DNA from 4 places in the Tumebacillus algifaecis genome. Region 3 is predicted to be linked to each of the others. Evidence: riboswitches for the same ligand, from Rfam matches in the RefSeq annotation. Region 3 holds a riboswitch; each other region holds the start of a gene.
The links. A riboswitch is a leader RNA that binds a small molecule or an ion and turns the genes downstream of it on or off. The one in region 3 is predicted to bind cyclic di-GMP.
Positions count from the first base shown of each region.

Region 1: linked by a shared signal. The riboswitch ahead of CIG75_RS08050 (glycoside hydrolase family 191 protein) and the one ahead of CIG75_RS06225 (ATP-grasp domain-containing protein) in region 3 are both predicted to bind cyclic di-GMP.
Region 2: linked by a shared signal. The riboswitch ahead of CIG75_RS05005 (hypothetical protein) and the one ahead of CIG75_RS06225 (ATP-grasp domain-containing protein) in region 3 are both predicted to bind cyclic di-GMP.
Region 4: linked by a shared signal. The riboswitch ahead of CIG75_RS02235 (methyl-accepting chemotaxis protein) and the one ahead of CIG75_RS06225 (ATP-grasp domain-containing protein) in region 3 are both predicted to bind cyclic di-GMP.

Region 1 covers NZ_CP022657.1:1,821,661-1,824,865, reverse strand. Annotated here, with positions in the region: gene aspA (aspartate ammonia-lyase) at 1-818, opposite strand, end outside; gene CIG75_RS08050 (glycoside hydrolase family 191 protein) at 888-1,763, opposite strand; cyclic di-GMP riboswitch class I at 1,875-1,966, opposite strand; gene CIG75_RS08045 (SPOR domain-containing protein) at 2,007-2,909, opposite strand; gene CIG75_RS08040 (resuscitation-promoting factor) at 3,064-3,205, opposite strand, start outside.
Region 2 covers NZ_CP022657.1:1,114,055-1,117,259, reverse strand. Annotated here, with positions in the region: gene CIG75_RS05015 (tyrosine-protein kinase domain-containing protein) at 1-522, opposite strand, end outside; gene CIG75_RS05010 (hypothetical protein) at 538-1,419, opposite strand; cyclic di-GMP riboswitch class I at 1,659-1,749, shown strand; gene CIG75_RS05005 (hypothetical protein) at 1,763-2,071, shown strand; gene CIG75_RS05000 (YitT family protein) at 2,206-3,090, opposite strand; gene CIG75_RS04995 (FadR/GntR family transcriptional regulator) at 3,189-3,205, opposite strand, start outside.
Region 3 covers NZ_CP022657.1:1,343,601-1,346,805, reverse strand. Annotated here, with positions in the region: gene CIG75_RS06230 (methyl-accepting chemotaxis protein) at 1-53, opposite strand, end outside; gene CIG75_RS06225 (ATP-grasp domain-containing protein) at 89-1,267, opposite strand; cyclic di-GMP riboswitch class I at 1,375-1,466, opposite strand; rRNA gene rrf (5S ribosomal RNA) at 2,033-2,149, opposite strand; tRNA gene CIG75_RS06215 (tRNA-Ile) at 2,165-2,241, opposite strand; tRNA gene CIG75_RS06210 (tRNA-Gly) at 2,248-2,322, opposite strand; tRNA gene CIG75_RS06205 (tRNA-Asp) at 2,368-2,444, opposite strand; tRNA gene CIG75_RS06200 (tRNA-Glu) at 2,453-2,529, opposite strand; tRNA gene CIG75_RS06195 (tRNA-Thr) at 2,538-2,613, opposite strand; tRNA gene CIG75_RS06190 (tRNA-Ala) at 2,617-2,692, opposite strand.
Region 4 covers NZ_CP022657.1:445,925-449,129, reverse strand. Annotated here, with positions in the region: gene CIG75_RS02235 (methyl-accepting chemotaxis protein) at 111-1,790, opposite strand; cyclic di-GMP riboswitch class I at 2,276-2,371, opposite strand; gene CIG75_RS02230 (glycosyltransferase family 2 protein) at 2,443-2,883, opposite strand; gene CIG75_RS02225 (response regulator) at 2,950-3,205, opposite strand, start outside.

The sequences.
Region 1 (3,205 bases), 480 kb from region 3:
TAAGCATCCGTATTTTGCGTTGCGTCCACCAAGTCATCTGCCCGTTTGAGGTCAAGTCCAGTGATCACACGAAGATGTTCGGCCACGTTGACGATATAGCGCGGATCGGCGTTGAGGCCTGTGCCTACAGCCGTAGCACCCATGTTGATCTCGCGCAGGTTGTCGAGCGAACGCGTGACCCGTTCAAAGTCGCGGGTGATCACCTTCGCATAGGCGGAAAATTCCTGTCCGAGACGAATCGGCACAGCATCCTGCAAATGGGTACGCCCCATCTTGATCACCTGATCGAATTCCTGCGATTTTTCAACTAGCGCCAGACGCAGCTTGTCCAACTCCACGACAACGCCCTGCGCCAGGTTGAGTGAAGCGATGCGAATCGCCGTCGGGAACACGTCGTTGGTCGATTGCGCCATGTTGACGTGCGTGTTTGGCGAACAATGCAGATATTCGCCCTTCTGACCGCCTAGCAACTCGATGGCGCGGTTGGCGATCACTTCATTCGCATTCATGTTCATCGAAGTCCCAGCACCACCCTGGATGGAGTCAACGATAAACTGATCATGAAATTGACCGGCGAGCACTTCATCACTGGCTTTGGCGATCGCTTCTCCGATGTTTTTCTTGAGCCCGCCGACTTCCACGTTCGCCAGCGCCGCCGCCTTTTTGACAGCGGCCAGCGCACGGATCATTTCCACATGCGGCGGAATGCCGGTAATCGGGAAGTTTTCAACGGCACGAAGCGTTTGGATGCCGTAATATGCATCGATCGGTACATCCTTTGTACCGAGGAGATCTTTTTCAATACGATATGCTGTCATGAAACGGGCAACTCCTTTTGTCATTTACCTAAGATGCTCTTATCGTACCATACTTTACCGTTTCATCAATTAGAGTTCATCATAGCTTTTCTTAATCACTTGTCCAATATAGCCAAGCTTGTGATTGAGCTGCTGAAAACTGCTCTTTTGCTTGCCGGTCAATCCGATTTCGACAGTGAATACGGTCAGCCCGTGTTTTTGCTGCAAAACGGTAAGTTCCTTCATCCGGTTCTGACTCCACTCGTCTTTGCTTACAACCGACGGATTGAAATCTTCCCAGAGAATCCCATCGATATAAGGAGCAGTGCGGTCTTTTAGTTCGGTCAAGCCCCAATTTTGTACAATCGCCTGATCGGGGAATAAGGAACGCAACGAGGCGACAAACTGGACCGCCCCATCACGCTGGCGGTTCGAGATGCCAACAGGCCAGATCTGATCATCGGTGTTGCCCATCGTGTCGAGAAACACACCGTTCAAATCTTTGGCAAGAACATGGCTGCGATACTCGTCGATCAGCAATTGCTGGTAATGTTCGCTGTTGATATCCATCGACCACGATTCCCAATTCGTTCGAAAATCGCGCTTGCCATCGATCATCAAGTAGTCTGCTTCCGTTGCTTTTTTGAGCAATGCTGAGTCCTTATACTGCTCCAGCACGCTCAGGTAGCCGAGCACCTTGACCCCTTTCGCTTTCAGAACGTCAACTTGAGCATTGGTCCAAAGACGCGGTTCAATCACGACGAGGTCAAACGCGGTCAGCTTTTCCAATGCGGCGGGCTTCGGCTCGCCATAATAGATTGTATACGAATGAATGCCGGTCAGAGCGCTTGGCTTTTGCATGGTGAGCGGTGCCGTTTGTGCACACGCAACGTTGACAGTCGCCACACCTATGACCAGCGAGACTGCAAGACAAAAGGACGAGAGGTTACGCATCATTTTTATCATCTGGAAAACACTCCTTGTTGTGAATAAAAAACGCCCTCTCCAAAAACGGAAAAGGCGCAGTCAGCCCGGTACTGAATTCAGCAACAGAGTGCGTGGCAGAAAAGGTCTGCCTCCTGCAGCCTGGCGATCTGTGACGGTGAATAACCATCCGAAGACCCATGGCTTTGCGTCCTTGCCTTTCGACAAGTTTGCCCTTATCCGTATGAGATTACCCCTATTGTAAAGGGATGGCTTGCGCTTTGTCTACTCACTTTTGAGCAAGTTGGTAAGCAAAGATTCATAGCCGAGATAAAAGGCGGTCAATTTGACTTGAATGGCGAACATTCCCTTTTGTCCCTGCGCTGCCCGTACTGCTTCTGCCAGCGAACTGTGCATTTTTTCAACGAGTGCCTTTTCTTCACTGCGGTTCGCTTTGGTCAACATGCTCTGCCACGTTTTCAGATCTTCGTCAAATTTGGTGAGTTCCGATTGAAGTGCAGACGCCTTGGCCGCGTCGGGCGCCTCTTCGATCGCCAGCGGCATGACAGCAGCTGCCAGTTGTAATGCGTGGTCGAGACCATCCGCCATCTTTTTTGCGTCAGCCTCTGTGAGCCCCTCCATTTTGCCGCTTCGGGCCGGAATAATGAACTCTTTGGGATAATGTTGAATTCCTAGTTCCTTCAGTTTCGCCTCGATCTTGGCACCTGCCGCCTTGTCAGTCACGACTGCGGTGAACACCTGAAACTGATCAGTTCCGCGAATCACCGTGCCCACTCCCTGTTCGGAGACCGCTTTTTGTAACGCTTCGGCGCGAGCGCGGTCTTTGAATACCCCAATCTGCATCGCGTATAAAGAGACTCCCGGCAAGTCCGCCTCTCCGCTCACGTCTGTCATCTGTCCATTTCGTGTCGTGTTTGTTGCATCGGTTGACGTTGCAGATACGTCGCCAGCTGTCGTTTGTCCCTTGAACAACAGTAGGAGACAAACGCCAAGCAAAATGCCTGTCAGTGTCGCAAGGAGCAACGGAAAGACGATCTGCCCCTTGTCCTTGTCCTTGCCCTTGCGGTTTTTCAGCCCTCTACGCAAGCGCGAAGGGTATCTTGTTGAGGAGGTAGGAGTGCTTGCCGTTTTGCTTTTGATATTGATCGTCACTTGTGATTGATCCATGCTCACCGCTCCTTTGCAAACTCCGAGTCTAGTTGCTAGAGTCTATGAGCAGGACTCATTTGCTATGACAAAGAAAAATTGCATAAAAATAAAAAAAGATGCCGTTAGGTCTGAAACCTAACAGCATCTTTTGGCGTCCAACATGATAAGAAGATCAGTTCAAGATATAAACCTGTACGGCACGACGGCCAAACTGTAGTGCCTGTTCGCGAGTATCAAAATGAAGATCGATGCGGTTGCCTTTGATTGCACCGCCAACATCGCTTGCAACCCCGTAACCATATCCCTCGATATAC
Region 2 (3,205 bases), 230 kb from region 3:
ATTCATCGTGATGTTGGGCGACACTTTTGATGATTTATCCATTGTGGCTCGGTCGATCATCACCACATTGTCCACTTGCATCAACTGGCCGACTTTTAAGGTAAACACACCCGCCAATTCGTTAGCGATTTTGATCGCCTCTTCTTGGTTCGGATAGTTGACGGTGATCGTAAAGACGGATGAGTCTGCGTTATTGACCACTTTGACCAACTTGCCCAATTCCTCCGGTTTTAATTGCAGGCTGAGCTTCGCGATCACCTCTTGCAACACCAGATGGCTTTTGATGATCTCGTTATATGTTTTGATCACTTTTTGGTTGGTCAACACTTCATTGAGCAAGTATTCGCTCGAGATTGTCGGGTCGGTGTTGACCAACAGCGATGCGGTCGCTTTGTACGTCGGCGTCACCACGAACACGCTCAAATAGGTGGAAGTGCCGACTGCAAAAGCGACGATCAGGATCAAGAGCCCGATGCGCTTCTTGACTGCCGTGAAATATTTTCTCCACAAATAGCCTAACATGTCGGTTCCACCTCTTTACGGGACATTTTTCATCAAGGCCGTATGCGCATTAAAATACATCCAGACCGGTTCGGATACGAGCGGGCTCATCAAGTTCGGTTCGTCGATAGCAAACCGCGCCTGAAACAACAGCTTCTGCTGTTCATCCTTATATTCGACCAAATTCTTCATCAGTTTCATATCTTTCATTTCATCCGGGGAAAAGACCATCTCCAGCATCCGCACTTCCCCCGGCAACCACTCGTCGAGCGGCCCATTGAGCGTGCCGTTAAAGACAACACTCTCATGATAGTAGGCGCTGATCGCAATCCGCTTCAAGGTGAAATTGCGCAGATAGCCGTTGTGCACGAACATCCGTACTTTCAGCTTGCCATCAGCATCGATCTCCATCTCGCTGACCCCCGGTACGAACAGCAAATTGAAAAAACCAGAGACAAAATAGCGCCCGGTCGGCAACTGTGCAAGTTGGCTTTCAACTTCACGGCGCTTCGCATCGGACAGCGTCTCAAGCTGCTTCTTATTCCAGACCACCGACTTTGGAATAAAGCTGGTCGTCGGCACTTCGATCTTCTGCTGTTCCGATTGTTCCGGCTGTTCCGATTGTGGTTGCGGCTTCGTGATCGGTTCGGCAGATGGTGCAGGCTCCGTTTGTCGATTCATCAAGAACATGGCGCCGAAACCGAGATTGCCAAGCAAGGAGGCGCCGACCAGTATCAGCACCCAGAATGGCGCTCGCTTTTTGTTCGCCGATGATTTTGTATTTTGGGGTGTCCAGCGTTCGCCAGGCGTGTCTAGGGACAACGCCCCTGCTTGTTCATCAACCGCCTGAAGCGCTTCGAAAAATCCCGCCTCGTTCGATTCGGAGCAGAGCTTGTCTTTTCGCTCATCAGTTGCCATCGTGATTTATGCTCCTTTTCCCGATATGAATCAATGTTCAATCTTTTAAGTTAATGATTGAAGCGATTTTTGGTACTTCAGAACTATTGAATAAATTTTCATGATTATAAAATGTCATGCAATATGGGCTATAAGTCCTGCTCCTGTCTTGACTTCCCCACTATTATACCCTAAGATAGAACTATCAGCTTTGTCATTTGTACGACATCTATTTAATTTATGTCGAAATCTGTTACATCCACACGAAACGGCAAACCGTTCGAAAGGACGGGACGCAAAGCCACGGGCCTACCGCGCGACATCGTCCGCCACGGCAGCCGGGTTGCCGAAAGGAGTAAGCGTTATGCGTTTCCGACTCCCTGTCTCGTTGTTGATCGGGATCATGATGGGCTCACTCTCCGTCATGATGAATGTCCCAAATCTGGTGACGCTCACAGAAGGGATCGTGCTCACACAGACGGTCGGTCTGAAGTCTGAAGCTCTGGATTCCTTTATCCAGAGGGATCACAATCTGGTCCTCGAACAGTATAGCTTCTATCAGGAGAATCGTGAACTGTTCGACAACTGGAGTTCGTTACAACATTCCGAATTCTTTTATCTTTATCAAGATAGAATTACCGCACTGTTCGAAGAAAATATGCAACTGTTCTAACGTTACCATCACGACTTCGCAAGCATGCGCCTGTTGCCCAATCGGCAACAGGTTTTCTTTTTGGATACAGTCCACTTCCATTATACGGCTCTTGTCCCATCGGTTCAATGGGAAAGCCCTCCGCAGAGGGAGGGCTAGTGTATTGCATTTTTCTTAAAGCGTCCACCCATCACATCGGCAACATGTTCGATCGCAACAAAAGCTCCCTCGTCATATTCGAGCACGATGTCTTTCAATTTAGCAAGTTCAAGGCGTGTCACAATCACATAGAGCAGTTCTTTTTCTTCGCCCGTATATCCACCCTTGCCATAAATGTGAGTGACCCCCCGCCCCAATCGATTGCGGATCGCCTCTGAGATTTCGTTTGGTGAGTCTGAGATGATCGTGACCGATTTCGATTCATCGAGTCCTTCGATCGTGATGTCGATCATTTTAAACGCGATGAAATAGGCGATCAGCGAATACATCGCATGGTCCCAACCAAATACAAATCCAGCGCTGCCGAGAATGAAGATGTTGAAAAACATCACCACTTCCCCAACGGAAAAACTCGATTTGCGGGCGAGCAAGATGGCAATAATCTCTGTGCCGTCGAGCGACCCGCCATAGCGGATGATCGTCCCGACCCCGATCCCAAGTACCACCCCGCCAAAGACGGATGCGAGCAGCAAGTCGTCTGTGAACGGCCTGACGCTGTGAAACAGCGTGACGAAGCTGGACATCAGGATGACGGCGATCGTCGTCGTGATCGCAAACGTTCGGCCGATCAGCTTGTACCCAACGAGCAGAAAAGGGAGATTGAGGACGATCATATAGAGTCCGACCGGCTTGTCGGTCAGAAAGGCCAGCAGGATCGAAATACCGATCACGCCGCCGTCGATGATCGAGTTGGGAACCAGAAAGATTTCCAGCCCCACTGAGACGAGCAAGGAGCCGAGCGTGATAAAAAACATGCGTTTGATCTTGGCGGCTAACGATTGTTTGCGGTGATTCCGCTTGAGTATCGGCTGTGCTTCCATCTGCTACCCTCCTTCTCATTTGTCATCTCACATCATTTTCCTTCGGCCCGCTATTTATACACAAAAGCACCCGATCACTTTTGACGTGACGGGTGCTTTTAGGTTTTCTTGGCGA
Region 3 (3,205 bases):
AAAGCAATGGAAATCTGCCGGCCGATCGAGTGATTCCATTTCAAAAATTTCAAACGAACTTCCCCCAATTTCTTTGCCCGGTTGTTGCCTAAGCAGAAACCTCAATGTTTCTTACGCTTACGAACTGGCTTAATTCTAGTTGAAGCAGTTTTTCATTCTCCGCCAAGTCTTCACTGCGATAGAATACGACAGCAAAAGTAGTCGGATCATAGCCTTGCATGGAGCGGTACTCCAAAACGTCCCCAAACATGCTGCGGAACTTGTCGTGTTCGATCGACGAGATTTTGAGCGTGTTCAATTCGACTGGCAATTCTGCACAGAAGAAGCTGTACACGGAATCGTCCATCGTTTCAAGAATGTGATTCCAATCTGGTTGGGTCTGTTGGAAGAAGTGCTCGTATGGATTTTGCCCGTACGCGTGGATCGCTAAGTCGCATGTGCCGATCCCGGCAAAGCGGAGCGGATTGACTTCGATCGGAATCAACTTGCCGCTCGGAGAAATGCGAACTTCCAGATGAACTGGGTACAAGCTCAAATCTTCGAGACTCCCCAACTTCGTTAAAAACTCGATCACAGGCTGCATCGCTTCTTGCAGTACGTGCTTGCTCGTATAGTAAATCCGATCTGATGTATCACCTGCATGAGCGAACATGCGTTTGAGCACATTTAGCACAACTGGTTGTCCTTCTGTATTAAAGAAGGCGTCAACAGCGTACTCCTCCCCCTCGATCCATTCCTCAACAATGAAACGCTCTACATTGAGGACAGATTCTGGGAACAGGTCACGGGCCTCGCGTACGTCGCGGTGAAGACGATGGCGGACATCCATCCACTCCTTCGCATCCGCAACGCGGTACACACCGAGACTCGCATATCCAACCACTGGTTTAACCACGATTGGAAACCGAAGCTGCGATGCCTGCATTCTCATCAGTTCATCAAACGAAAATTCTTGATACATAAAATCAGGGAAGAGATGAGCCAACCACTTGCGGAAATGAGTCTTGTTTTTAAAACGCTCATTTCGCTCCACGAGAACATGACCTGGCAAATGGTTCTCCAGTGCTTGTAACGCGTTTTCTGAATTGCTCAAGAGCGGAGCCTTGCGATCTCTAACCAGTTGAAAGAAAGAATTCGCCGATTTCCAATTCAGTTTTTTGTCGAATGGAACCAGTACATCTTGCGCTGCGTCTACAACTGGAATTCTGAGTTTTGCTGCTGTTTCTGACAGAAATGGTGAAACGAATGCTTGACCAAGTACCAACATCTTTGACTCCTCCAATACTTTGGATTCGCCGAAGTTTTTTCAGCACGGACAGCAAATAGGACAATTCCGTAGTGAAATTGTCCATCAAGGATTCCACCGTGGAAAAGTTCGGCAACCCGGCTGTCATAGTGTGCAGTAGCAACACCTTAGACCCGTGGCTTTGCGTCCTCACCTTTCAGTGAGTTTGCCATTATCGATTCTTCACCTTTGTAAAGCGGGTACACTTACACATTATCTTATTTCTTCGGACTTTTCAATAAAAATATTCATTTTATTTATAACCCATATTCAACTTAGTCGCCCGATATAAGTAATTCGCACCCAAAGAAGCACGATTTCAGGGCATCCGATCCAATCTTTGGCGACACCAGTACGCAATTCATTCCGCTCATCAGAATGCTTGCAGGCGTACACTCTGCTGCTTACGATCTCTCGAGGCAGCTTCTTGACAGAGTAAACAACAAGAAGCCCCAGCTTACTGATCTGGGACTCAATGTACCCAGTTGTCTCCTACACTTTCGGGCCTTCCGTCCAAGAACCAAATCTTTGCTTCCACTTCTAACGCGGCAGTTTTCTATTGGCCTTACATAACAATAAAGACCCAGTTCACTGAACTGAGTCCTTCTCTTTGCCTAGCGGTGTCCTACTCTCCCAGGACCCTGCCGTCCAAGTACCATACCTTCGCTCCGCATCGAACGCGGCACTTTTTCTATTGACCTTGTATTACAAGAAGGACCCAGTTCATTGAACTGAGTCCTTCTCTTTGCCTAGCGGCGTCCTACTCTCCCAGGACCCTGCGGTCCAAGTACCATTGGCTCTGTGGAGCTTAACTTCTGTGTTCGGGATGGGAACAGGTGTGACCTCCACGACATTACCACTAGACATATGTTATTGAAATGGTGGGCCCAAGAAGATTCGAACTTCCGACCTCACGATTATCAGTCGTGCGCTCTAGCCAACTGAGCTATGGGCCCTTAAAATGGAGCGGAAGACGGGATTCGAACCCGCGACCCTCGCCTTGGCAAGGCGATGCTCTACCCCTGAGCCACTTCCGCAAGGTATTATTCTGTGTCAAAATTGATGAAGAGTACTGATCTAAATGGCGGAGCTGACGGGATTCGAACCCGCGGTCTCCCGCGTGACAGGCGGGCATGTTAGGCCACTACACCACAGCTCCAAAACAAATGGTGACTCGTACGGGATTCGAACCCGTGAATGCCGCCTTGAAAGGGCGGTGAGTTAAGCCGCTTCTCCAACGAGCCAAGATAGATGGTGCCTTCTACCGGAATCGAACCGATGACCTCATCCTTACCATGGATGCGCTCTACCTACTGAGCTAAGAAGGCAATTGGTGGAGATAAGCGGATTCGAACCGCTGACCCCCTGCTTGCAAGGCAGGTGCTCTACCAACTGAGCTATACCCCCATGATTAAACTGCCCACTTGCGGCGACAGGTGTTATCTTAACACGCTCCCTCGCACACTCTCAATCTCTATTTCCACGCAAAATACGACAAAATTAGACACTCTCATAGTTCTGTTGGCTCATTTCGCTCATATACGATGAATTCCTACTATTTTTTAGAGAATGAAAGCTTTCACAATCTGCAAAAAGCCAAGTCTAGTCTGGAATTAGAGCGCGTATTTCTATACCTTGCTCTCTTCTCTCACGGAGATACCATGCTTCGGCGCTAGAACATCAAAAGACAGGTTCCTTGACTGATTTCGCTCGGCCGAGCTGCGCCTTACTCTCCTAGATCACTGCGGTCCAAGTACCATATCTTCGCTTTCGCTTCGGTGGTTCTTCGCTCCGCTACGAACGCGGCACTTTTTCTATTGACCTTGTATAACAAGAAAGACCCAGTTCATTGAACTGAGTCTCTCTCTTTGCCTAGCGGCGTCCTACTCTCCCAGAACCCTGCGGTCCAAGTACCATACC
Region 4 (3,205 bases), 900 kb from region 3:
ACCCTACCATTATAGTAAAAAATCCGAGAGAACGCTAGACCAGCTTTTACAGAACGTTAATAATAGTAATTTTTCTATCAAATATGAGCGCAAAAAAAGCGGACAGAAGCTTATTTCGCTTCTGCCCGGACCTGAAATTGCATGATTGCACCGTTCAGTTGGTCTGCCATCTTTCGCAGTCGGTCGGCGGACGCGGATACTTCCTCCATCGACACGAGCTGCGTCACCGAAGCGGCCGCACAGCTCTGTGCAGCTGCGGCCGAATCTTGCGAAATCCCTTTCATCACCTCAACTCCGGCTGCCACTTGCTCGGAGCGCAACGACATCGCGCGCGAGGCGGCCGTGATCGTTTGCACTTGGGTTGCAACATGCTCTGCCGCCCGCAAAATGCGCTGGAACGTGTCGCCCGCTCGGTCGGCCAGCACGATCCCCGCTTCGACTTCCGCGCTGCCCGCACTCATCGCCTGCACCACGCGCTGCGTCTCCTCCTGCATCTCATAGATCAGCTGGGCGATCTGCCGCGCAGACATTTGAGACTGCATAGCCAGCTTCGCGACCTCCTCCGCGACCACAGCAAACCCTTTGCCATGCTCCCCGGCCCGCGCCGCTTCGATCGAGGCGTTGAGCGCTAACAGATTGGTCTGGGCGGCAATTCCGGTGATCACTTCCACGATCTTGCCGACCTCCGCCGAACGCCGCTCGAGCGCTTGCACCGCCAGAGCCGTCTGTTCGGCCGTCCGATTGATGTGGTTCATCTGCGTGATCGACTGTCCGATCGCCAGATTGCCTTGCTGTGCTTCGTGGGCCGTTTGCTCCGATTCATCAGCGACGCCGATCGAGCGTTTGACGATGCGAGCGGCCTCTCCTGCCATCGCTTCCACAGCATCGGCCGCCTCCAGTGCTGATAGCGCCTGTGACTCCGCACCTCCAGCCACTTCCTGAATCGTCGCCGCCACTTGCCGAATGCCTGTGGACGTCTCTTCCGCATGGTCTGACAACGCTTGAGCGGAAGCGGCCACACTGCCCGCGATCGCTCCAACCTGCCCGATCAAGCGCCGCAAGTTGTCGATCATGCTGTCCACAGCTCGCCCCAAGTCCTTGAGTTCCCGATAGTCATCGCGTTCTCCGTAGCGGTTTTGCAAATTGCCAGCGGCCACTTCCCGCATCAAGTTGCGGATCGCCAAGAGCGAGGTTTGAATCTTTCGCGTGTAAAACCAGATCCCGACGTTTCCGATCACCAGCGCTGCGATCACCAGCAACAACGTGAGCTGCCGAAGTTCGGCAAGCGAGGCAAATATCTCACGATCTGCCACCGCTGCGACATAGACGAGATTGCGCTCCGGCACGAATGCGAACGCATATGTACGAGCTTCCCCCGTTTCGGCGCTGTGGAGCAGGCCCGATTTTTCTCGTATCATCTGTGCTTTTAGATTCTGATCGATCTGCAGGGCTCCCTCGCGCTGCAAAGCCGCTTCGCCATCTGCTCGCAACAGCGTGGCCGACACCTGCCAGCCGATCTGCTCAAATGAGCGCACCGCATTTTCTACCACATAGACCGCTTCCCGCTCAAACATGCGGGAGTCGGTGGTCTGCAACAGAATACCCAGCTGTTTCGCCGTCTGTGTCGCATGGCCTTGCAACTGAAAATCGGCCCCCCGTTTGAGGTCCTGTTCCAGCACATAGTACACCGTGGCCCCCATGGCTAAAACGACAAGAAGCAAGAGTGCCGACACAAACAACGTGAGTCTTGTTTGGACGGAAACACCCTTGCTTCCCTGTTTCTTTATCATGTTGTTGCCCTCCCCCGTCAGCTCACAACTTCTTCACGTTCAGTATCGCAGAACAACATGTCGGGAGGATGAAGCTTTTGTAAAATGCGTAAAAGATTTCTTTAGAACAACCCGCATCAAATACGGCTGTCTGCATATACTAAAGTACGGACGACATCACCAGTGTTGCGAGTGACTTTTTCATGACATGACCTCCTTCTTTTCTAAAATCGGCTCCTTCCGATTCTTGGAAGGAGTCATTTTTTGCGCAGAATGCTTGGAACAAGTCATGAGTGAAAATAGACGGGTAGACGGGAAATGCAAAGAACCCCCTTACGAGTTGGGGACTCGTAAGGGGGTTCTTTGTGTGGGGGGTAGGGGGATTACAAAAAGGGTAAATGAGTTATGCTACCCGATGAGTCACTGCTGATAAAAAAATCCACCTTCGGTGGGTTGCCGAGGCGGATACTTTGCAAACTGTGGGGTGACAGTTCGCGACCGTATCAATCAGCAACCTGGCAATCATGGTCAGCTTAGGGAGAGCTGACTGTAGACCCATGGCTTTGCGTCCCCGCCTTTCAGCGGGTTTGCCTTTATTGATTGACTCATCTTATGGCTTTATTATATAGTCTGACAACGCTGTAAGTACATAGGTCCGCAGACCTATTTTATATTAAACCGTTTCATCGCTCCAGAAAGCGGCCAATGTAGGCACCACTTCCAGAGGCGACACTTTGCTCCGCAGGTCGAACACGCACTGCACGCTGCGCCCCTTGTTTCCGATCAAGGCAGCCAGCTCATGCGTCGGGTCTTCCCTTCCCACCCGAACCAAGCTGATCGTGCCGCGCTTGTTGGCGATCGATTCGACGATCTTCACCGTCTCGTCACGCGATCCGCAATCGACGACGACAAGATCGAGCTCCCGTCCGCAAAATGGCTCCGCAGTGGTCAGCGTTCGCAGGATTCCTTCGATGTAAGAGGCCCCCTCTGCCACCACCAGGATTGCGGTCACCGGCACTCCCCGCCGATTTTTCTGCACCCAAAATCGCACAATCTTCCACAGCGCAACAAACAGGCCATACAACGCAAATCCCCAAATGAATAGAGCGAGCACTCTTGACACCTCCTCGCAGGGTTGTAGTGTCAATATATGCCGCTCCATTCGCCCACGTGCTTTTTCTTATAATTTCACCCAACTGCGCTTGGCCGCGGTGATCACCGCTTGGGTGCGGTCATCTACCGACAGTTTGCCGAGGATGGAAGACACGTGATTTTTGACCGTCTTCTCCGAGATGAACAGCGACTCACCGATCGTGCGGTTGCTCTTGCCCTCCGCCATCAACTTCAAAATCTCCATCTCGCGCTGGGTCAAAATCTCTTGCCATTCGTACGACAATCCCTGTTCACCCTGTTCGAAATCACCGTCGTACACCTGA